2 regions of the Lysinibacillus zambalensis genome follow, and region 1 is predicted to be linked to the other one. Evidence: riboswitches for the same ligand, from Rfam matches in the RefSeq annotation. Region 1 holds a riboswitch; the other holds the start of a gene.
The links. A riboswitch is a leader RNA that binds a small molecule or an ion and turns the genes downstream of it on or off. The one in region 1 is predicted to bind preQ1.
Positions count from the first base shown of each region.

Region 2: it holds a riboswitch for preQ1, as region 1 does, so the genes downstream of both, ABNX05_RS16475 (QueT transporter family protein) here and queC (7-cyano-7-deazaguanine synthase QueC) in region 1, are expected to answer to the same signal.

Region 1 is NZ_JBEGDG010000001.1:110,101-122,963, forward strand. Features, by position in the region: gene metK (methionine adenosyltransferase) at 1-510, shown strand, start outside; gene ABNX05_RS00550 (aminotransferase class I/II-fold pyridoxal phosphate-dependent enzyme) at 510-2,006, shown strand; gene speD (adenosylmethionine decarboxylase) at 2,003-2,437, shown strand; gene speE (polyamine aminopropyltransferase) at 2,437-3,291, shown strand; PreQ1 riboswitch class I at 3,895-3,941, shown strand; gene queC (7-cyano-7-deazaguanine synthase QueC) at 4,283-4,942, shown strand; gene queD (6-carboxytetrahydropterin synthase QueD) at 4,946-5,419, shown strand; gene queE (7-carboxy-7-deazaguanine synthase QueE) at 5,412-6,140, shown strand; gene ABNX05_RS00580 (MerR family transcriptional regulator) at 6,514-7,302, shown strand; gene ABNX05_RS00585 (C45 family autoproteolytic acyltransferase/hydrolase) at 7,295-8,329, shown strand; gene ABNX05_RS00590 (GNAT family N-acetyltransferase) at 8,440-8,988, shown strand; gene ABNX05_RS00595 (hypothetical protein) at 9,296-9,799, shown strand; gene bioW (6-carboxyhexanoate--CoA ligase) at 9,780-10,511, shown strand; gene bioF (8-amino-7-oxononanoate synthase) at 10,514-11,683, shown strand; gene ABNX05_RS00610 (transglutaminase family protein) at 11,839-12,693, opposite strand; gene ABNX05_RS00615 (alpha-E domain-containing protein) at 12,755-12,863, opposite strand, start outside.
Region 2 is NZ_JBEGDG010000012.1:131,033-143,895, forward strand. Features, by position in the region: gene exaC (acetaldehyde dehydrogenase ExaC) at 1-724, opposite strand, end outside; gene ABNX05_RS16430 (YojF family protein) at 1,003-1,353, shown strand; gene bshB2 (bacillithiol biosynthesis deacetylase BshB2) at 1,367-2,056, shown strand; gene ABNX05_RS16440 (TerC family protein) at 2,130-2,873, opposite strand; gene ilvA (threonine ammonia-lyase IlvA) at 3,099-4,361, shown strand; gene ABNX05_RS16450 (nuclease-related domain-containing protein) at 4,573-5,538, opposite strand; gene ABNX05_RS16455 (ABC transporter ATP-binding protein) at 5,700-6,494, opposite strand; gene ABNX05_RS16460 (ABC transporter permease) at 6,487-7,515, opposite strand; gene ABNX05_RS16465 (ABC transporter substrate-binding protein) at 8,433-9,455, opposite strand; gene ABNX05_RS16470 (hypothetical protein) at 10,055-10,309, shown strand; PreQ1 riboswitch class I at 10,684-10,728, shown strand; gene ABNX05_RS16475 (QueT transporter family protein) at 10,735-11,217, shown strand; gene ABNX05_RS16480 (CPBP family intramembrane glutamic endopeptidase) at 11,419-12,150, opposite strand; gene ABNX05_RS16485 (MerR family transcriptional regulator) at 12,147-12,863, opposite strand, start outside.

The sequences.
Region 1 (12,863 bases):
TTCCGCATTTTAATTAATCCTACTGGTCGTTTCGTAGTAGGCGGACCACACGGAGATGCAGGTTTAACAGGACGTAAGATTATTGTTGATACTTATGGCGGGGCAGCTCGTCATGGTGGTGGCGCATTCTCTGGTAAAGACTGTACAAAAGTTGACCGTTCAGCGGCTTACGCAGCACGATACGTTGCAAAAAATATTGTTGCAGCAGGCTTGGCAGATAAATGTGAAATCCAATTATCATATGCAATTGGTGTAAGTGAACCAATTAGTATCGCTTTAGAAACATTTGGTACAGAAAAAGTAGCGAAAGTAGAAATTTTAAAAGCGATTCGTCAATTATTCGACTTAACGCCAGATGGCATTATTAACATGCTAAATCTACGTAAACCTCAATATCAACAAGTTGCAGCTTATGGTCACTTTGGACGTAGTGATGTAAACGTAACTTGGGAAAAAACAGACAAAGTTTCAGAATTAGAGCAACTTTTAACAGTTGCTATGGGACAATAATGCAATGCGTGCAAAATCGAGTGGCTACTGAGGAATTTTTAGCCACTCAAGACCGCATGCCATTATTTGAAGCTTTAGTCAATTATACTAAACAAGATGTTACGCCGTTTGATGTACCTGGACATAAAATGGGGCTACATGAAAACCCATTAAAATGGACGCTTGGAGAAATGACATTAAGAATGGACGTAAACTCGATGAAGGAGCTTGATTTATTAAGTCACCCGGAATCGGTTATTAAAGAAGCTCAACAATTAGCTGCACAAGCATTTAATGTAGACTACGCTTACTTTTTAGTAAATGGAACTACTGTAGGAATTTTGGCGATGATTTTAGCGACATGTAAACAGGGCGATACATTGATCGTACCTCGTAACTGCCATAAATCAGTTATGAACGGCATTATATTAAGCGGAGCAAAACCAGTATTTATTCAACCTGAAGTTGATCAACATTTTGGCATTGCACACGGAATTTCAGTTGAAAATGTAAAAGCGGCACTTGCAGAAAATCCACAAGCGAAAGCTTTACTAGTAACGTATCCAACATATTTTGGTTCAATGAATCAACTGCAAGAAATTTGTAAGCTCGCACATGAACAGAATGTAACAGTTATTGTTGATAGTGCACACGGAGCGCATTTAACATTTTTACCTGATGCTAACGATGCGATTAGTGCTGGTGCAGATGCAGTAACAGTCAGTATGCATAAAACTGGGGGTTCATTAACACAAAGTTCGCTTCTATTACTACAAGAAAAACGAATCGATTCGAAGCATTTGCAAAAAGTATTAAATATGCTTCAAACGACGAGTGCAAATTATTTATTAATGAGTTCTTTAGATGTAGCGCGAAGAGAATTAGTAATGTATGGACAACAACGTTATAGCCAATTAAAGTCAGTTGTTGATGTAGCAATTGAAGAAATTGAAAATAATTCACGCTATGAAGTGCTTAAAGCTGATTATGTACAACAAAATTTCAATCAATCCTATGATTGGACGAAACTTGTTATTCGTGTGAACGATCTCGGTTTGACTGGTTTCGAAGTTTACACAATATTGAAACAACAGTATGGCATTCAATTAGAACTTGCTGAAGGATATGTCATAATGGCAGTCATAAGTCATGTTGATACGAGTGAAACAATCGGTAAATTAGTACATGCGTTAAAAGATATTGAACTTAATCACACAAAAAAAGATGCGATTCAGTCAGCTTATGTGACAGCGAATCAAATTAATAAATTAGCAATGACACCGCAACAGGCGTGTAATGCAGAAACAGAAACAATTTTAATTTATGATGCGGTAGGTCGGATTAGTGCAGACTCATTAATGATTTATCCACCGGGAATACCACTAATTATCCCTGGTGAAGTTATTTCAGAGGAAGTAGTAGAATTATACAACTTCTATTTTCTTAATTTTGGGAATGTTCTGTTCGAAACGAAAGAAGAAAATTATATTACAGTCGTAAGGGAGACAAATAAATGAGCATTGAATTATCAACATTAGGTAGACACGTATTAATTGAATTTTATGGTTGCCCAAGTGAAATTATTGAGCAAAACGCATTAATCGAGCAGTTTATGAATGAAGCTGCTGACTATTCTGGGGCAACAATTGTAGAATCTTGCTTCCATCATTTCAACCCATATGGTGTTTCGGGTGCAGTAATTATTGCTGAATCACATTTAACGATTCATACTTGGCCAGAATACGGATTTGCTTCTGTAGATGTTTACACATGTGGTGACTCAGTAAGTCCTTGGAAGGCAGCAGAATATTTAGAACAAAAACTGCAAGCGAAAAAGACAGAATCATTTGAAGTACCACGTGGAATGGCAGATAAAATTCGCCAATTTGCAGAACAAGAAATTGATACAATTCTAGTGAAACAAGAAGTATTAGAGGACGTGATTTAATGAAATGGTATACAGAACAATGGAGCGATAACTGTAAATTTTCAATCGGATACAACGAAGAAATTCATAGTGAACAATCTCCGTTCCAAAAAATCGATTTTTATAAAAGTGAAGAGTTTGGTACTTTCTTCACGTTAGACGGTTTGATGATGGTTAATGAAAAAGATGAGTTCGTTTATCACGATATGATTACGCACCCAGCATTCGCTACTAACCCAGACATAAAAAAGGTATTAATTATCGGTGGTGGTGATGGTGGTACTGCTCGTGAAGTACTACGTTACGAATCAGTAGAAAAAGTAGTAATGGTAGAAATCGATGAGTTAGTATTCCGTTTGAGCCAAAAATATCTTCCAATTACAGCTGCTGGTGTTGAAGAAGATCCACGTATGGAAATGATTTTCGATGATGGCTTAGCTTATGTTCAAAACGCAGCTGATCAGTCATTCGATTTAATATTAGTAGATTCTACTGATCCAATTTCAGTCGGTGAAGGTTTATTTACAACAGCTTTCTATAAAGAATGTTACCGTGTATTAAATGAAAAAGGAATTTTAATTAACCAACATGAATCTCCATACTTTGCCGAGTATGCAGAAAACATGCGCAAAGCACATAAAAAAATTAAAGGTATTTTCCCAATCGCGAGCGTATATCAATTCCATATGCCAACATACCCATCTGGACATTGGCTATTCGGATTTGCTTCAAAAGCATTACATCCAATTAAAGATATTCAAGTAGATGCTTGGGATAAATTTGGCCTAAAAACGAAATATTACAATACAGATTTACACGTTGGTGCATTCGCACTTCCTACATTTGTGAAAGAGTCACTTGATCGTGATGAATAAGAGGCTGGGACAGAACTAAATCGTTCCTTTATAGAGCCGAATAAAATCTTGATTAACAAAACAAGATGAATATAAAAACCGAACGATTCCAAAAAACTTCATGAAAGTTTCATTGGATAGTTCGGTTTTTTTTGTTGGGTCTGAAAGAAAATGTTCATAAGGGCGAGGTCATCCTGAGGTAAGAAATTAATAAAGGGTTACTCTACTTGAAGTGACCCAAAGTATAACTAAAAGATTCTATTTGAACTTATCTAGTTTCTTAACTTTCATTGAAGCTACTTCTCCACAATTCTTACAAATAGTCAAAATCATTGGTGAACCTGTAATATAGCTTATCGATCATAGTTCGTACGCTACAGCAAACTAATGAGCAATTTGGAAATAATAATAAATAAGGTAATCCATAACATGACGAATCTCCAAGATTTTAAGAGAATTCATAATCAAAACCAAAAGAAAGCGTTCATTCTCTGCATATTTTGTAAAATTAATCTGTTCTTATGTTTTTATAGCAACAATCTTTTAGAAACAGCCTTTAAAAATCCATTTGACGTTTTCTACTATTTTTTGTATTATATTTAAGAAAAGAATGCCCGGACTAGAACGGGAGAGGTTCATAGCTGATACCCTCTATAAAAAACTATGGAAACATGATAATTATGCCATGTCCATATCGGACGTGGCTTTTTTTATGTTTTTACTTACGTTTTATTAGAACGATTGGTTATGCCTCTCTTGAAAAGTGTTGGGAAACATTTTACAAGGAGGTTTTTTTATGTCTGGCCGAAGCCATACAGAAGGACTGTAGGATTTACCATTATTGAGTAACCAAAGTACACAATATTTTAATTCGGAAAAAATTGATTATCGATAACTACGGTATTGAATCGTTCAATTAAGAAAGAGGTATTTAGCTACCCTCTAAAAAAACTAAAAGAAGCAGTACTTTTTCTTATAGTGCTGTTTTCTTGAAACAAGGGAGTTTTTACAGATGAAGCAGGAAAAAGCAATTGTTGTATTTAGTGGAGGTCAGGACAGTACAACTTGTTTGTTCTGGGCAAAAGAACGTTTTAAAGAGGTTGAAGCAGTAACTTTTGATTATGGCCAAAGGCATCGTCTTGAAATTGAATGTGCAAAGATGATAACAGAAGAGCTCGGTGTCAAGCATCACATTCTTGATATGTCACTCCTGAATCAGCTTGCTCCGAATGCATTGACACGACAAGACATAAAGGTAGAAGACGGAGAAAATGGAGAGCTTCCATCGACTTTTGTACCTGGTCGAAATCTTCTCTTCCTTTCATTTGCGGGCGTTTTAGCGAGCCAAGTAGGAGCTAAGCATATTGTAACTGGCGTTTGTGAAACGGATTTTAGCGGATATCCGGATTGCCGAGATGTGTTTATTAAATCCTTGAATGTTACGTTAAATTTATCGATGGATGATTCCTTTGTAATTGATACACCGTTGATGTGGCTGAATAAGGCACAAACATGGGAACTTGCTGATCAGTTTGGAGCACTTGAATTTGTTCGGGAAAGAACGTTAACTTGCTATAACGGTGTACTAGCAGATGGCTGTGGTGAATGCCCAGCATGTAAACTGCGAAAAAAAGGGCTTGATGAGTATTTGAGTTACAGGAAGGAGTCATAAGGCATGTCAGATTTTAGAATCGTCGATAAGCTCCAAAAACTAGATGTAGATATTCAAAGAAATCAATTGAACTATCATGCAAAGCGCGTTCTCGTAAGTAAAGAATTTACCTTCGATGCTGCTCATCATTTACATAACTATGAGGGGAAATGTAAAAACCTGCACGGTCATACGTATCGCGTAATATTAGGACTGAGTGGTTACACTGATGAACGGGGTTTGATGATTGATTTTGGTGATATTAAAGGAATATGGAAAGAAAAGATAGAGATTCATTTGGATCATCGTTATTTAAATGAAACGCTTCCACCAATGAATACGACGGCAGAAAATATTGTTGTTTGGATTTACGAAAAGTTGGCTGCGGCCTTGCTTGATGAACAAAGATATAACGGTGCGCGTGTTGAGTTTATCCGGTTATATGAAACTCCGACTAGCTATGCAGAAGCGAGACGGGAGTGGATGGAAGTTGAGTAAGATACCTGTTATCGAGATTTTTGGACCAACGATTCAAGGTGAAGGAATGGTAGTTGGCCAAAAGACAATGTTTGTGAGAACGGCCGGCTGTGATTATTCCTGTTCTTGGTGTGATTCATCGTTTACGTGGGATGGCAGTGGAAAGCACCTTATTGTTCAAATGACAGCTGAGGAGATTTGGTCTGAGCTGAAACGTCTCGGAGGCAGCGGTTTTTCATTTGTTACGATTTCAGGCGGCAACCCTGCACTCATCCAAAATTTGGAGAAGCTCATTGCCATTTTAAAAGAAAATGACATAAAGGTCGGGGTGGAAACACAAGGTAGTAGGTGGCAAAAATGGATGTATGAGATTGATGAGTTGACAATTTCCCCAAAGCCACCTAGCTCTGGTATGACGACAAACTATTCGATGCTCTCTGAAATCTTCGAAAAACTTGAAAATCGAAACAGTAATCATCATGTATCTCTTAAAATAGTCGTTTTTAATCAAGAGGATTACGAGTATGCTAAACAAATTCACCAACGATATCCAACGATTCCTTTTTATCTTCAAGTCGGTAATGATGATCTCACGACGACTGACAATTCACGATTAATACTACATTTATTAGATAAATATCATGCACTGATAGATAAAGTGATGAAGGATGAGGAATTAACAGATGTCAAAGTACTGCCACAGTTGCATGCCCTTGTTTGGGCGAATAAAAGAGGGGTATAGTACTATTACAAAAATGGCTATAAGACAATTTCTTGAAGAGGATTATGATTAACTTGTCGCGGTGTGAAAGTATAGGCTAATTTGGCCTATACTTTTTTGTGCTGTCAGTATAGATGTAATCTATAGAAAATATATCTAACCCACGAAGACAGAAGTAGTGACTAGCCAAGTGCAAGGATGCTCGTGGCGATACAGAATCTGAAGAAAGCATGCCCATTCACTAGGTCATATTTAGTAAATGAAGCAGATGGATGTAAGTAAAAGTAAAGAACAGGACGTTTAATGGAAACTTATAGTAGATTTTTATGTTGAATTTTCTCTTGACCTTAAAGTAACTTTAAGATGTATCATTGAATTAAGGTGGTGTAATAGTTTGAGTAAGTTGATGACAATACAGGATTTTGCCGAAAGAACTGGTATTTCCAAAAGCGCATTAAGATATTATGAGGCACAAAATTTACTTCGTTCAGTTAATAGAGACACTAGTGGATATCGGGTTTATACTGAAGATCAAGTTGAAGTAGCTAAATTAATCTCAAGTTTACGTTTGGCAGATATACCAATAAAAAATATTCAAGTGTATTTAAAGGAAAGCGATGTAATATCGAGACAAAAGATGGTGGATAGTTGGATTCAGATAATAAAGGGAAGGCTAGATATTTTAAATGTTAGCTTACGCTACTTAGAAAGTGAAAATACTAGCAAAAATATATATCTATTAGAGAAAAGCGCAGAAAAAATTATTTGGTTTTTTGCTGAATCAGAAATTGGTGAGTTCAGAGAAATTGTTAGTAAGAAAGCTAAAGAGCTTGAGAAATTAAATATCCCAATAAAAAATTGTTATTTAAAATATATATCTGGAAAAGACGTGATTAAAGTCCAATTTGGCTTCGGCATACCTTTGGACATACAACCAAACAAGCTAATTGAAACGGATTTGATAGAACAAATGCCAGCTTGTATATACATAGCTATGTCTTATAATGATTCAATCACAAAAATTCGAGACGGTTATTGTAAATTAATAAACTATGCAAATGAAAATAACTGGGTTCCTACAGGTTCGATACTAGAATGGTATCGAGGGAATGACTTTACAAATCTCGACTTAATATTGCCTGTCACACAATTTGGAAAAAGGGGGGAAATGGAAAGTGTATAAAAATGATGAAGAGTTAATTGTAAGAATAGTTGAACTGAGAGGGAATTATTATCAATTTGGCTTGGAACAAGGTAGAGAATTAAAGTCATTAACAGCCTTAGAACAATTGGAACGGCTAGAGAAATTGAATTTTAACTCAAATGTACAAAAGGCGAAGGAAATAATAAAGAATGTTTCACCGAATCTTTTTCAAGAACTAATCGGCTTGGCAGAAGGATTAGACATGGAAATAGATAATACTATTAAACTTTTTAGTGGCTATGATGTAGCATTTCCACAAATGGGGTGTACTACATTAGTAAATGATGGTTATTATGTACGCAATTATGATTTTAGTCCGGAAATGTACGATGCAAGGCTTGTATGGACTAATCCTACAGATGGCTATGCTAGCGTAGGCTTTAGTCAACAAATAATTGGAAGACTTGATGGAATGAATGAAAAGGGGCTCATTGTAGGGTTACATTTTGTGAATAACGAATACAAAGAAGAGGGATTTATTGCAACGACTATTGTTAGAATGCTATTAGAACAATGTGCAAATATTGAAGAAGCGCTAAACTTCATCACTAATATACCTCATGGATATTGCTACAATTACTCCATAACAGATCAAAGTGGAACAAGTGTAATAGTAGAAGCTTCTCCACAACAACAGATTATCAATATAACAAGTCCTCTTATTTGTACCAATCACTTTGAGTCAGATATATTGAGGGAGAAAAACGGTATTAGCGTACAAGGATCAATAAAACGTAAGGATTATGTGAGTTCCTTATTATCTGAAATTTTATCACCTATGTCTAGTTATCAGCACTTCAATGATGAAAGTTCTCCGATTTTTTGTAAGCACTATAAAGAGTTCTTTGGAACATTACATACAGTTGTCTATTGCCCAAAAGATTTGAGCATTATAATTGGAGTTGGTGGCAATTGTGAACCAATGATGTTTTCACTAAAAGAATTTAAGCAAGGGACATTAATTCTACCTGAATATATGAAAGGGACAATTAATCAATCTAAATAAAATGGACATCTGTTATTTGAATTAGATACTAGTTTAATAAGAAGGAGATAATTCACTTTTATCGAATATACTATACAAGATTAGGAAGTAATTTTAGATGAGGTGTTCGATTGAATAAAATAAGAACTGAAACAGAAAGATTAGTTATTCGATTTCTTGAAGAAGGTGATTATTCTTCTTGGCTAACCCAGTATGAAAATCGTTTACCTTCTCAACATAAATACGATCAAGGTAAATTAGATATGAGCATCTGTACGAAAGAATGGTTTCGTGATTTAGTTACTAAACATCAGCAAATGGCTGAAGATGACAAGGTCTATGTATTTGGAGTGTTTAGAAAAGAAGATAATACTCATATTGGTTTTATAGACTTTTCGACAATTATGAGGGAAGAATTTCAATGGGCCAGGTTCGGATATACAATTCATAACCAGTTTTGGAGAAAAGGTTATGGGAAAGAGGCTGTAAAAGCTGCCTTAGATCTAGCGTTTAAAAAATTACATTATCATCGAATAGAAGCTCATATAAACCTTGATAATATAGCATCTATAAAGTTAGCAGAAAGTGTTGGAATGGTGTATGAATGCACGAGGAAAGGATTCATATTCGAGGACGACAAATGGACTGATCATCTAGTTTATTTTATAAACGCAAAATAAGTTGATAAGTAGACAAGAACGAAGAAGTTTTTTGTATACGTTCTCTTATGCAGATTAAAAAGCAGTAGATTTTAATAAAACCCCTGATTCTTCTGCTTAGCGTAGAAAAATCAGGGGTTTTTATTTAAACCTTTGATAAGTAACAAAAACTATTTTCATAAATAATAAAAAATCCTACCATTTTATCTACTTTTCAACCTTCATTTGTGTTAACTTAAAATAAAAATAAGTTAACACAAATGAAGAATAGGAGGAAATAACATAAAGTTATTACATGTTAATTTAAAAAGTAAGATGGAGGAAAAAAATGACCCGAAAGTTTTCTACTTATGATCTTGCTCAGATTTCATTGCTAGCATGTCTTATTATCATTACAGGCATGTTTAAAATTCCAACAGGTATTCCTGGGTCTGAATTTCAATTATCAGCACCCATAGCAGTTGCGATTGCAGCGGTATTTGGGTTTAAGCGGTATTTTCTAGCGGGGATTATTGCAAGTTTAATCTTATTTTTACTTGGGATACACTCGATCTTAAATGTGGAGATCGCATTGATTTTCCGATTGACTGTAGGCCTACTCATTGTTTTATTTGGGACTTCAATTCCAGTACTCGTTTTGGCGGGCCCAATTGGAACAACGATTGCTAGATTTGGTTTGGCTTATACGTTAGGGACTCCATTTTTACCGTTATTAGCTGTGGCTATTCCAGGTATGGTAATCACAGCTGTTAGTGTCTATCCCATAACGAAAATGTTACATACAATTAATAAGAAAGTAGCAGGTAATCATCATGTTAAAAGCGTGTTATAGCATTCGAATGCGTGCAGCTGAAAGAAGTCCTGAACTAGGGGAAAAACATATATCTGGTGGTGAACGGATAGGTAGTAAATCTCAGGTAGAGCCAATTGTAAAACAGTTATTGAAGAAAGCAAGTAATCATTCACGTGGCGATGCTGACTTTATTCAAATTACCGTTGAAAAAATTGCGCATGACCAGATTCAGTATATATCACCATTAGAAGTTACAACAGTTGAGGAGGCTTCGATCGAAAAGGCACGTAGTGAAGCAAGAAAGATACTAACCTCATTAGGTGTTTCAGAGCATGCACTGGATGTTGCTTTTCATCAACTTAGTAGTAATCAAAATCTCCGTGGGGCAATCATCCTAAATAGTAAAACTGGCTTACGGCTTGACGAACGAGGACAAAAGGGTGTGCGTGTATCACGAATCGATTGGCAAGATGCTGATGGAGACCTTAATGAACGGGTAGGTGAAGCGTTGGCTCTGGCGTCGAAAGTGGCAAATTCTCCGTTTACAATTGCAGAATTATGTTGGTCTGATGATCCAGATTACGTGACTGGATATGTAAGTAATCGTGGCATTGGCTATGTCAGAATTACTCCGTTAAAAAGGGATGGCTGTGAAAGTGGAGGACGTGTTTATTTTGTGTCTGATGAAGTTGAACTAGAATCTTTTATAAACTATTTAGAAAGCGTACCGGTTCTCATTAGGAGGGATTAAAAATGGATCATTGGTTTCAACGGGAACTACAATTAATAGAAGAGAAAGGATTGACAAGGAAGTTACGTTCGTTTTCAAATGGCAATGAGAGCGAGGTAATCATAAGTGGTAAGAAATTCTTGCTTTTTTCATCTAATAACTATTTAGGTCTTGCAACAGATTCTCGGTTGAAAAAGAAAGCATCGGAAGGTATTAGTAAATATGGTACAGGAGCTGGTGGTTCGAGATTAACAACTGGAAATTTCGATATTCATGAACAGCTTGAATCTGAAATTGCGGATTTGAAAAAAACTGAAGCTGCCATTGTTTTCAGCAGTGGTTATTTAGCGAATATTGGCGTGATTTCGAGTGTGATGAAGGCAGGTGATATTATATTTTCTGATGCCTGGAATCATGCGAGTATTATAGATGGTTGTCGCCTCAGTCAAGCAAAAACTATTGTTTATGAACATGCTGATATGGTGGATTTAGAGCATAAATTGAAGCAATCACGTGGAGATGGAAAGAAGTTAATTGTGACGGATGGCGTCTTTAGTATGGATGGTGATATTGCTCCACTTCCCGAAATCGTTGCGCTAGCAAAGGAATACAATGCTTACATAATGATTGATGATGCGCATGTGACAGGTGTCTTAGGAACTGATGGTCGTGGTACTGCTGATTATTTTGGGTTGAAAGATCAGATTGCTTTTACAGTGGGCACGTTGAGTAAAGCGATTGGTGCAGAGGGTGGCTTTGTGGCGACGTCGACAATTGCAAAGAACTATTTACTAAATAACGCTAGAACATTTATTTTCCAAACAGGTTTATCTCCAAGTGCGATTGAAGCCGCGCGAGAAGGGATATCCATTATTCAAAATGAGCCCGAACGAAGGGAACAATTGCTGAATAATGCTACGTATTTACGTTTGAAATTGGAGGAATCCGGTTTTGTAGTTAATGAGGGGGAAACGCCAATTATAACTCTACTTATTGGTGATTCCCATGAAGCTGTGCAATTTTCTGAGAAACTTATGGATGAAGGTGTCTTTATTCCAGCGATTCGACCACCAACTGTGCCAAAAGGGTCAAGCCGATTGCGGATTACAGTGATGGCTACACATACAAGGGAGCAGCTCAATACAGTTATAAATAAAATGAAGAAAATAGGAAAAGAAATGGATATTGTATAAAAGTCTTATAACACTTAATAATGTTGAAAATATGTAAATAATAGTTGGATTACCGAGATTTACCGTTTTCAAATCAATAGTTCATAACAAAACCCCTGATTCTTCTACTTAGATAGAAAAATCAAGGGTTTAATTTAAACCATTACCGTTATTTGTCACAAATGACTCAATGCTTTGACACTCACTTTAACTGTTAAATTATGCTTTCCACCTGAATAAACACCTTCAACAGGGCTTATATCGGAATAATCACGGCCAATGCATAAAATAATGTGATGTTCTAATACTTCAACATTATTAGTTGGATCTAGACCAATCCAGCCGATTCCCGGTATCATGACTTCTACCCAAGCATGGGTTGCAATATCTCCGATCAAGGCAGAGTTTTCGTCCACATATAAATAACCGCTCACATAACGCGCTGGAATTCCTTTAGCTCTTAGCACGGCCAGCATGACATGTGTGAAATCCTGGCAAACACCTCGCTTCAGGGCGAAGGCTTCACTTGCCGTAGTTTTCACATCGGTTGCACCCGGATCGTATTCAAAAGTTGAGTATAAATATTGCATTAAATTTAATGAAAATAGTACAGGATTTTCAGCATGACCAATGGCATGATAAACTTCCTCTAACTGATTTTCTGTCATATACGTAAATTGTGTAAACTTTATATAGGGCAAATAATGTTCATAAAACAATTGCGAGTGAAAAATCGTCTGCATCTCTGGTGAATATTGAATACGATGAATAAATGGTGCACGTTGAATGCTGACAATAGAGGTTGTTTGAATTTCTAGTTCTTGATGCTGCTCTGGTATATAAAAAGTGCCAACTGTATTGCCCCATATATCAGTATGCTCACGTGTTAAAGATGAAGGTGTAATGGCAATGCGATAGGATAATAAGCGCTGACGCTCATCGCCTCTTGGCTTTAAGCGGATTGTATTTAAGCTTTGATCGACTTCAGACTCATATTGAAAAATATTAGTATGTTGAATTTCAAATTTCATAGTGTCCGCTTCCTTTGAATTACTGACTTGCTTGTTGATAGGGAGCTGTCGTTGATTCCTTTCAAGGTTGTACGCTGGGTTCATATAAATGATATATTGTTGAAAATGTATTGCCTAAATCAATACATTGACACAATTTTTCCTCCATTAATAAAATTGTTTCTTCTAAT
Region 2 (12,863 bases), on a different contig from region 1:
TTGAACCAGTAAATGCAATTTTTGCAATTCGTTTGTTCGTTGCAAGTGGTTTACCAACTTCAACACCAAAGCCGTTTACAATGTTAAGTACGCCTTTTGGTAGGATATCTTGAATTGTTTCAATTAACACTAATAATGAAACTGGCGTTTGCTCAGCTGGTTTCATCACAATACAGTTACCTGCTGCAAGTGCAGGAGCAATTTTCCAAGCAGCCATTAAGATTGGGAAATTCCAAGGAATGATTTGGCCAACTACACCTAGCGGCTCTTGGAAGTGGTATGCAACAGTGTCGTTATCTATTTGTGTTGTACGCCCTTCTTGTGCACGGATGACACCTGCAAAATAGCGGAAGTGATCAATTGCTAAAGGAATATCTGCGTTTAAAGTTTCGCGAACTGCTTTACCATTATCCCATGTTTCTGCAACAGCGATCTTTTCTAAGTTTTCTTCAATACGATCTGCGATTTTATTTAAAATAGATGCACGCTCAGTTGCGCTTGTTTTCCCCCATGCATCTTTTGCTGCATGTGCTGCATCAAGAGCAAGCTCAATATCTTCAACTGTTGAACGAGCTGCTTTTGTGAAAACTTGACCTGTTACAGGTGTTTTATTTTCAAAGTATTGCCCTTTTACTGGAGGAACCCATTCGCCACCGATAAAGTTATCATATTTTTCTTTGAAATTTACTACTGCGCCCGGAGTATTAGGATTTGCATAAATCATAGTATCAATCTCCCCATATTTTATTTATGAAACCGCATACAAATTATAACGACACAATTTATATAAACCCGTTTCATGTGTCCTATATTGATACATTAGAATAACTTTTTCAAGTAATTAACCCTATACAAATAGTAAATATAATTATCTTAAGATAAAGAAATTTCTGTATTTTACCAACAGCATTTATTGTTATTTTGACAACAAAAGCCTTTCAATTTCCCTTTGTCATCTTTTTTGACTATACTTAAATAGAAATAATCGAGAGGAGTGTTAAGATGCAAGAGGTACAAGTAAAGACGTTACAGGAATTATTGAATTCTTTCGCCAACAAAGACGTTTATATCCATCTTGAGACGACGAACGGTTCTTATGCAGCACACTTTGATGAAAAATTTTTTAATGCAGGTGCTTTTATTCGTAATGCTAAAATCAACTATGAACTTGCTAAAGTGGTAGATGATTCACCCCATCGTGTTGGCTTGAAAATGGCACATGGCTGGGTTTATGCACAGGGCATCACACATTTTGAACTAGATGATCTCGGCCGTTTATTAATGGCTGGACTAGATTACTCAGGTAAACTGGCGATTGCACTTGAAATTAGCGAAACGCCGTTTGCTTATTAAGGGGGACGACTTTTTGAATTTACAACCACAACGTCATATTTTAATTGTTTACCCTCACCCAGATGATGAGGCTTTTTCAATTGCTGGAACAATTGCCTACTATACGAAGAAAATGAATACACCTGTTACATATGCCTGTTTAACTTTAGGCGAAATGGGGCGTAATTTAGGAAATCCACCTTTTGCAACACGTGAATCCTTACCAGAAATTCGACGTAAGGAGCTTATTGCAGCAGCAGATGCTATGGGCATACAAGATTTACGTATGCTTGGTTTCCGTGATAAAACGATTGAATTTGAAGACGATGAAAAAATGGTAAAGCTTGTTGAAGGTTTAATAGAAGAGTTAATGCCTTCTCTTATCTTTACATTCTTACCTGGTTTTGCAGTGCATCCTGACCATGAGGCAACAGCACGTGCAGTAGTTGAAGCTGTTCGTCGTATGCCAAAAGCCGCTCGTCCACAAGTATTGGGCTGTGCCTTTGCAAATGATACGATTGAAAAAAATGGGGAGCCACATGTTGTCGTCAATATAAGCGAAATGAAGGCAGATAAAATTAGTGCCTTACAAGCACACTCATCCCAAACTGCTTGGATGATGCAAGAAACAGAAAAACGCATCGATGACGGTGAACCAATGAGCGAAAGCTGGCTTAATATTGAAAAGTTCTATATAGTGAATCCTGATCATTATGTAAAATAAAAGTTTTCGTTTTGTTACTGACAATAAAGCGGATCTGTCCTCTTTTTAAATGGAGAACAGATCCGCTTTTATGTTAAGCAGTCCTCATTTTTTTTAAGAAATGAATCATGAAGGTTATAGCAAATATAATAATTAGCACAACGAAAAACATATAATGCGGAATGTGAATACCGATGACGCTAGCTAGCATTTTCAGTGCAATAATACCAATTATAATAAATGCTGTTGCCTCTAATTCTGGTATTTTTTCAATAATGACTAAAAATAAGCCTGCAATCGTTCGCATCATTAAAATACCTAGTACTCCCCCGATGAGTAATATCCAAATTTGATTGGATATCGCAAAGGCTGCAAAAATCGCATCAATTGAAAAGGCAATATCCATCAGTTCTACAGAAATAACGGTTGCCCAAAACGTTCCAAAAATGCGAACCATCAACCCTGTTTTTTTCATTTCCTTAGCACTATCAGCTTCTCCTATCTGTAAGAAATGAGCGACACATAGCCAACCTAAATACAGAGCTCCTAGCACTTTAATAAACCAGAATTCTACCAAGTAAACGCCTACCCCAATAAATAAAAATCGGAAAAAATAGGCTCCCAACATTCCGTACATTAATGCTCGTTTTCGTTGCTTGGTTGGCAAATGCTTCACTAGCACAGCTAATACAAGTGCGTTATCAGCCGAAAGCAAACCTTCTATTATAATAAGTGTTGATATTAACCCCCAAGATACAGGGTCAGTCAAAATTTCTTTCCACATTTCCCAATTGAAAAATTGAATGTATGTAGATAGAATTCCTTGAATGATTTCCAATTACATACCCTCCTACTTGTCCTAAGGTATTCTAGTATATGCTGGACCATTTCCGTTATGAGGAAATGTGTGCATCCTTTATTTCTCCAAAAAATTCTCGAATAAATCTATTTTGCATTAAATAGACACCGAAAATTTAGAATTTACTAAAAATTAATGACAAAAAGCATATAAAGTGTGCTATCATAGATAAATGTTTTATACGGATAACGGAGGATGAATACTATGGAAGCTGCTGACACTAGAACCGTGCAAGTAGAAAATATCTTGATTGCACATCATTTCTTAAAAGACGTAGTGGTGCACACGCCGCTACAAAAAAATGACTATTTATCCGAGAAATACGGAGCTAATATTTATTTTAAACGCGAAGATTTACAGCATGTACGCTCATTTAAACTTCGTGGTGCCTATTATAAGATTAAAAAAATTGAAGAAGAGGCTCGTAAAACTGGCGTTGTTTGCGCAAGTGCGGGCAATCATGCTCAAGGTGTTGCCTACGCCTGTGCACAATTGAAAATTCAAGCAAGTATTTTTATGCCTCAAACAACACCTAAACAAAAAATCGACCAAGTTCGTATGTTTGGTCGTGATTATGTAGAAATTATTTTAGCAGGTGATACTTTTGATGATTCTGCAGAAGGTGCATTAGCTTACTGTGAAGAGCACGAAAAAATCTTTATCCACCCATTTGATGATTTTGATGTCATTGCTGGTCAAGGAACTGTCGCTGTTGAAATTATGAATGACATGGAGGAGCCAATTGACTACGTATTTGGTAGTATTGGTGGCGGTGGCTTAATGTCCGGTGTTTCTGCCTATGTGAAAAACCTTTCTCCTCATAGCAAAATTATCGGTGTAGAACCTGCTGGGGCAGGCAGTATGAAAGCTGCATTTGCAGAAGGCGGCGCAGTGGCACTTGATTGGATTGACAAATTCGTAGATGGGGCCGCGGTAAAATGCGTCGGTAATCACACATACGATGTTTGTCGTCGCTACTTAGACGACATCGTACTAGTACCAGAAGGGAAAGTATGTACAACCATCTTAGATCTTTACAACAAACACGCCATTATCGCAGAGCCTGCTGGAGCATTATCAGTAGCAGCTCTCGATTCTTATAAAGAAGAAATTAAAGGCAAATCAGTCGTTATTATCATTAGTGGTGGTAATAATGATATCGGTCGTATGCAGGAGATTAAAGAAAAATCTTTAATTCACGAAGGCTTACTATACTACTTCATCGTAAGCTTCCCACAACGTGCCGGCGCCCTTCGCCAATTCTTAACAAGCGTTGTAGGACCAAATGACGACATTACAACTTTCGAATATACTAAGAAAAACAACAAAGAAAGTGGTCCTGCCTTAGTCGGCATCGAACTCGGCAATCGAGAAGACTACGAAGGTTTACTAGTACGCATGAATGAATTCGGCTTCAAATACAAAGAAGTAAACAACGACATTCAACTATTCGGCTTACTCGTCTAAAATAAAGAGTCACACTTGCTATGTGAGTGTGGCTTTTTTAGGTTTATCGAGGCACTTTTGAGATTTATCGAGACTTTTCAGAGTTTTATCGAAACTTTTCTCTTGTTTATCGAGACTTTTCAGAGTTTTATCGACCAACTTTAAAAAAATATCGACATTTACCTTACAAGCGACACTATCTGACCGCACCGATAGTTTGCGCCGCTTACCTTCACTTCAATAAATCGGTAGGAATTACATATTTCCTATTTTTATTTTTACCTATCTCTTCAAATTTTAACTTTTTCAATAAATAATAAACTGCCTTCTCTGAGTCAATATCAAAGAAATTACGAAATTGAGCATTTGTAATATTGTTGCCCAGCATTAATCGAAAATCATGTAATGCTATTAGCATTGATTGATTATCAATCGATTGGCAATTGCTACAACGCCATTTCCCATGGGTGTAACGTAGGACATGGTCAAAATGACACTGCGAGCATAGTGCCCCCGTCTTCAATTCATCCACCATAATATCTAGGGTCCAGTGAGTTGGTGTGTGCATCTTTAAAATATGCGCTGATATGTCTCTCAAAACTTTTTCACTTAGACAGACTTGTTGATGCCGCTTGAACAGTTGATTGATCCTTTCAGCCAAGCCACTTACATGAATAATTGGCTGGGACAAGAAAGAGGACGTCATAATCATATTCGGATTTGCAGAAACGACTATATATTCAATAGGTATATTATGCCCACTCATTTGAAATAGCCGACGCAAAAATCTAGCATGTCGCTTCACTTGATCAATAGGATTTCTAAAGCCATCTACTTTGCCATCAGAAGTAATTCGAATAAATTGATGGTTATCTTCCATATATTCTACATGCCCAACGATATTTTTGATTTCAACGATTAGCACAAAATGTTGGGACATAAATAATGTATCCATTTGGTGTGTCGATCCAGCAGCACTCTCAACCTTAAGCTCTACATCATGCAATAAATAATACGCATGCTCCAAATAGATTTCACGCCATTCTCGATCTACTCTTTGCTCGCCAACAATACCAGCCCTTGTTCTTCCTAGCATTTTTTGAAAATAATTATACTTAGCGTGAGATTTCGGTAAACGTCTCCCGAGCATTTCTAACACGCGTTGCTTTGATGAAACTTCGCGCTTTTTGAGTAACATATTTTCACCTCCTTTAGCTAGATTATAATATACTCCTTCTAAATTAACTAAATTTTCAGTTTTCTATCAACCGACTTTATTGCTTTATCACCCAACTTTTTAAAAATATCGATATCCAACGAAAAAACGCCCACACCTATGTATGAGCGTTTTATCGTTTATTATCCTAGTAACGCACGGTCTGAGTTCATTTTCTCACCGCGGATACGTTCAAACTCCGCCATTAAATCTGGGATAGTTAATTCATGCTTGCGATCCTCGCCAACCTCTAAAATAATTTGACCTTTATCCATCATAATCAGTCGATTTCCTAAGTCTAAAGCTTGTTGCATATTGTGCGTGACCATTAAGGTAGTTAAATTGTCTTTCTCGACTAAATATTTCGTAATACGTGTGATTAACTCGGCACGAGATGGGTCAAGTGCCGCAGTATGCTCATCTAGCAATAAAATCGAAGGCTTCGTGAAGGTCGCCATTAAAAGAGACAGCGCCTGACGCTCACCTCCCGACAGTAGGCCAACTTTTGCAGACAGACGATTTTCCAAATTTAAGCCCAACATCTCCAACGATTCCTTAAAATATTCTCGACGTTTTTTATCAACACCGAAGCGCATACCTCTACTCTTATTACGTGAGTAAGCTAATGCTAAATTTTCCTCAATCGTCATTGTTGGTGCTGTACCAGCCATTGGATCCTGGAATACGCGACCGATGTAATGGGAGCGCTTATATTCTGGTAAAGATGTAACCTCATTTCCATCAATTGCAACCGTGCCAAAGTCTGGTGTTAGTGCGCCAGAAATCATATTCATCATAGTCGATTTACCAGCACCATTACTACCGATAATTGTGACGAAATCCCCTGGCTTTAAGTGCAAATTAATTTCTGCAAGTGCAATTTTTTCATCAGGCGTACCTTCATTAAAAACCTTATTAATACCGTGTAATTTAAGCAAGGCCCTTCCCTCCCTGCTCAACCGTCTTTACTCGTGTTTTCTCCGCTGCGCGCTTCACCCTACGTTTGCGCTCCTTACTCTTATTGATAAATTGAGGTAAAATCAACGCTATAATAACAATGATAGCTGTTATTAATTTCATATCTCCTGAATCAAGGAAGTCTACTCGTAAAGCTAATGCTAAAATAATGCGGTAAATGATAGCTCCGGCAATGACGGCGAATGTTGTGCGCATAATCGTTTTTGTACCGAAGATTGCTTCGCCGATAATTACAGATGCCAGACCGATAACAATCATCCCGATCCCCATACTTACATCTGAGAACTTCGAATATTGAGCGATTAAAGCTCCCGAAAATGCGACAAGTGCATTAGAAAGTCCAAGCCCAAGAATAATAAGAGTATCTGTGTTTGCCGAGAAACTACGAATCATACGCTTATTATCACCAGTTGCTCGAATAGCCAGGCCGATTTCTGTTTTCAAGAACCAGTCTGCAATGAACTTAATTAAAATCGTGATGATTAATACTACGATTATTGTGCTCCATGTTGAAGGTTGTTGCTGAACACCAAAACCTTTTAGCACGTTATTTAATGCCGTATCGATTCCTAAATTACTCCAAAATGCTTGAAACTTTGAAAATAAAGTTTCTGAATTTAAAAGTGGAATATTCGGACGACCTATCGTATTTTCTGCAGTGGATCCCATAATACGTAGGTTAATAGAATACAAAGCAATCATCATTAAAATCCCCGATAATAGAGGATTAATTTTCCCCTTTGTGTGAAGAATTCCTGTCATACATCCAGCAATAAATCCAGCAACAATTGCCACTAAAGTCGCTAAGATCGGGTGGTAGCCAAGCAGAATCATCGTCGCCGCTGTAGCCGCTCCTGTTACAAAGCTTCCATCAACCGTTAAATCCGGAAAATCTAACACGCGGAATGTTAAATACACACCAAGTGCCATAATCGCATAGATGATTCCTTGCTCCGTTGCGCCAAAAATTGCTATAAACATAGTTGAATCATCTCCTAATAATTTCTTAAACTAATTTTCATTAAAAATTCTTATCTGAGATCCATTCTCTAAAACGATGGATTCATATTGCCAGAAGTAGGTTCCGTGCTCACTTGTAGAAAGCTTTACTAAATCCACTTGTTCAATAATGGCTCATCACCAAAAGTTGGAGATGATTTAATTAATACTATTCAATGTATATAAGTTGATTGGAGTGGAGACTGGGCGACTCCTCGGGGATCAGCGATAGGGGAACGAAGGCTAAGAGCATCACATCATGTGATAACGCCTTCGTGACCAACATCCTGCTGTTGCTGTCGCTGCGCTTTCGCACAAACAAAACCAAAACCTGTTGCTGTCGCTGCGCTTTCGCACAAACAAAACCAAAACCTGTTGCTGTCGCTGCGCTTTCGCACAAACAAAATCAAAACCTGTTGCTGTCGCTGCGCTTTCGCACAAACAAAACCAAAACCTGTTGCTGTCGCTGCGCTTTCGCACAATCAAAACCAAAACCTGTTGCTGTCGCTGCGCTTTCGCACAATCAAAACCTGCTGCTGCCGCTACGTTGCACTCACGCTTTCGCGCAAAAGACATCTGTTGGCCCGAGACCCTGGAGCGAGCAGGTAGGGGAACGAAGGCTAAAAGCATCACGTCCTGTGATAACGCCTTCGTGACCAACATCCTGTTGCCCCAAGCGACTCATCGGACGCCCCCAGGAAGCTTTGCTCTGTGCGAAAGCGTAGCGGCAGCAACAAAGCGCCCAGTCGGAACGGAAATCAACCCTACGTTATGATACTAGGCAAATTTTAAATAGGAATTACATGAATTCAACATCGCCCCAAAACACTCTAAAAGAAGATAAAGCGGAGGCAGTTTTAGTGCTCCCCCGCTTCGCTCCATAAGATGATATGAGGTCATTACTTTTCTAAAAGCTCCGCACCCCAAGAATCTTTAATGTCGATTCCTAAATCATCTGCTACTTTTTTATTGATTAATAGTTTTAGCTTTTGTGGATATTGAGCTGGAATATCAGCAGGAGTTCCTTCACCTTTTAGAATCTTCACAGCCATTTGCCCTGCTTCATAACCGATGTCAAAATATTCAAAACCATATGCACCTAAGCCACCACGTGCCACAGAGTCAAGCTCTCCTACAACTAATGGTAATTTATTAGCATTTGCTACATCAATGACAGACTCAAGTGCCGACACTACTGTATTATCAGTAATAATATAGAATGCATCAGCTTTACCGATTAACGATTCAGCAGCTTGTTTTACTTCTGCAGACGTTGCCGCAGATGCCTCAACCACCGTTAAGCCTTGCTCATCCATCACTTTTTTTACTTCTTTTACTTGTGCCACTGAGTTTTGCTCACCAGCATTGTAAACCATCCCTACTTTTTTCGCTCCCAAATCCTTTAAGAACGCCACTGTTTTCGAAATAGTATCAGGATGTAAATCGATTGTTCCTGTTACATTTTTCCCTGGCTTCTCTATAGAATCGATGAGCTGTGCGCCAACAGCATCTGTTACAGAAGTAAAGATAATTGGAATATCGCTAGTTGCTGTTGCTGCCGCTTGTGCAGACGGCGTAGAGTTCGCAAAGATTAAATCTACGTTTGCACTTACTAGATTGTTTGCAATCGTCGTGTTAAGACTGTTATCCCCTTGCGCTATTTGTGGATCGTAATCTACTTTTAAGCCAGATTCTTCAATCGCTTTTTTGAAACCTTCAGTTGCAGCATTTAAAGATGGATGCTCCACAATTTGAGTAATCCCGATCTTATATGTTTTATCGTCTGCATTACCGCTCTCACTTGCGTTTTTCGTTTCGTTCCCTTTCGAATCCGACGAACTAGAACCACTACCACCACAAGCAGCAAGTATTAAAACTAACCCAAATAACAGGAACGAAAGCTTTTTTAAATTGCTTTTCACAAATAATCCCCCCGATTTTGATCTCTTATATTTATCACACTTTATCCAAGCGAAGTGTGAACGTATCGCTATATTATCGTTATTAGCAAGGTTCGTCAACAACATTATGAATCTTCTGACTATTAATTCCAATCGAATATTTTTTCTTTTCAATCAATTTTCCGCTTTAAACCGCTAAACTACGCTGTTTTTACAATTTGATTTCTTTTTCTAACATAACAAAAAAATTTTTTACAATTTAGCGAAGTTATTTTTCCGACATCTAATTTTAAGTAATATATGTAAAAACTAAAAAGCCTGACAGTGAAAATGTCAGGACTTCATAACAGCTTTAATTCGCTCTTACTTTTTCAAGTTTTCAACTAGCCAACTACTTTGAGTAAAGGGATATATTAGAAGTTTGAGTAACGTCTTAAATTAGTGAATAAAAACAACCTGCGAGTGCTTTAGAAGTATTACTCCCTTTATGGTTAGACGTGCCATACTCATTTATTTCTTGCTAGTAGATCTACAGAAAGTGTTCATTTTAGTCCCCCTTTTTACATTTAATGCATATGATGCATATGAGATTAGTGCCGTTCCCAAAAAGGAGGAATACCATGAATAATGATAAAATCGATTTAAATCAACCTTCTTATTCGCAAGAACATCAAAATGCAACTACAGGAAATATTGATACAATCATTTCTAATCTATGTGACAGTCTATTTGAATTTGCTCTGGATTTCACCCTAAATGCCTTAGAGTATACAAAAGAAATGGAAGAGGAATTAGAATATACAGATGAATTCAAGAAACAAGTGAACGATTTAATTTTTGAAATAGAAGAAATTAAAAATACTTTAGAGGAGTAATGTCTAAAAGTGCTGTTTATAGTCATTGGATCTATTTATCCCCCACTATTTTGTACGACCATTTGCAATCAATAGAGCCTCCATTCACCATTGCCCCAAAATTCACTTAATTATTTAGTGTTTTAAACTACTGAAATGGTCACTTGTTAAAAGTATTGTTTTAACAAGTGACCGGCCAGATCCACGACTTCTAACTTTCGAGGTTACTTCTCATCTGCTATTTCTGCATAACTTTCTAGTAGGTGTACAAGCCCCTTTTCATAGGCATTGTCATAAAAAAACTTTGACACAGATCAAATTATTATCGTTAATACTATAATTTTTTACACGTAGCTATTTACAAATAAGCATGAACATTGATATGATTGCATTTGCTTCACGTGGTTCGTAACCATCCCACGTAAAAAAACTAAGGAGAAATAAATATGAAAATAAAATTTTTAGCAACGAGTGGCATTATTGCCGCACTCTACATTGCTATTACATTATTAGTCGCGCCATTTGGCTTTACAGAGGTGCAGTTCCGAATATCGGAAATGTTTAACCATTTAGTTGCGTTTAATCCACGCTTTGCCGTTGGGATCATTATTGGTGTATTCATCTCTAACCTCTTTTCACCACTCGGCATCTACGATTTAGTTTTCGGTGTAGGCCATTCGATGATTACTCTTGGGTTACTCATTCTTATTTGTAAATTTGTCAAAAATATTTGGGCACGTTTAATCATTAATACATTTTTATTTACTTGTACAATGTTCATCATTGCATTTGAATTGAATTTAGCGTTAGAATTACCATTCTTCTGGACATGGTTAACTGTTGCTGCAGGTGAATTTGTTGTCTTGGCGGTTGGTGCACCGATTATGTATGTATTGAACAAACGCTTAAACTTCAAAAATTTAATTTAATTTAATTTAATTTAATTGACGGATCTTATTAGAGCTGTGTTTAATAAAAGGAGGAACGATTTCATCGTTCCTCCTTTTTGTTGTATTCACATTGAAGAATAAAAATCAATAACATAGTTCGAATAATTTTCATGTAAATAAAGTTTAATACCTACCAAAAAGCGTTGCAATGAATAATCAGAAAGAAAATAATATGTTATTTTAATCCTTTTCATTCTCATCACCTAATTTCCCCACGTAATCAATCAAAGTATGAAGGAGTATTAGAGGTATAATGGAATTCAATGCGACTGCAAGCATCCCGAATACAAAGCCAAAAATGGTTGTCCGAATGACACCAGATAAACTCTGATATGTATGTGCAAGACCAAATATTATGGAGGTACACAATAGAACGAACCAAATTGACCACTCTGGAAATAATGTGTTAAATGCAAATATAAGCAATCCACGGTAAATAATTTCTTCCGTGACCCCTGCTGTCCATGCCACTTGATTCCAAATTGCTTTTTCTTTCTTTGTAACAGGTAGTAACTCAGTAAACGCTATTTGCTTCATTTGTTTTTGCTTCATTATTTTCATCTTATTTTTAACTTTATCACTTATAAAATATCCAATCGTGTAATATAAAAGTAAAACACTATATAATAGAGCTACCCCTATAACAACATATGTAACAATTGTTCCTAATGCTTTTGTGTTGATACTAGGCATTATTACACGTAGTTCTTCTAATGTAAGTTCAGAATTTACCACTACTATTAAAATAATAAGTGTAGGTAACCACAAACCTAGCATAACAACCTTATAATAGTGTATCCTGCTTGTTGGATTAGTCAGAACACGTATTTTAAATCTTTGATATAACCAATAACCTATAATTGGTTCATATAAAAGAGTAAACCCAATGAATCCCCATAATATTATGTTCATTTTGTTTTATACTCCTTTAGCATGTTCTCTATTTTTTCAATTAACCATTCTTCTTCTTGTTTACGAAATGGTGACGAAAATAACATTCTATCCAACTGTATATCCATAAGTTTTGGTTCGGTTAGTAACCAATTAAATAATTGTGGTACTTGAGAAAAAAGCTCTTCGAGAATAGTATGTACTTCGATATCCGTAAATTGGTTCTTATAAGCTATTTTTAATTGATTTAAAATGTTTATTAAGTGTGCATCATAATGAACGTTGTGACCATTTGATACATCATAACTCTCATCTACAATTTCATTTGGTAAATAACCCTTTAACCATCGCTGCTGAGATTCCATATTTAAATTATTTTGAATTAATGCAATAAACATCTCTGGTTCGATTACCTGATTTGATTGGGCTAACGAAATGGTGTATTCAAGTAATTCAATACTCTTTTTAATGCCCACCAATTTACGAAGCAATTTCTCCTTTTGGTACTCTAAAGAATCTGCTATGTCCCATTGTGATTGCCTCATTAGCTGTTGAATATCTTTTAACGAAAATCCTAACGATTTTAATCCTGTAATTTTTTGTAGTGTAATTATATCCTCATTTTCATAAAATCTACGTCCCGTTTCCGAAATGTAAGACGGCTTTAACAAATTCATTTCATCATAATAGCGAAGAGTTCGGATCGAGACACCTGTCTTCCTCGAAAATTGACC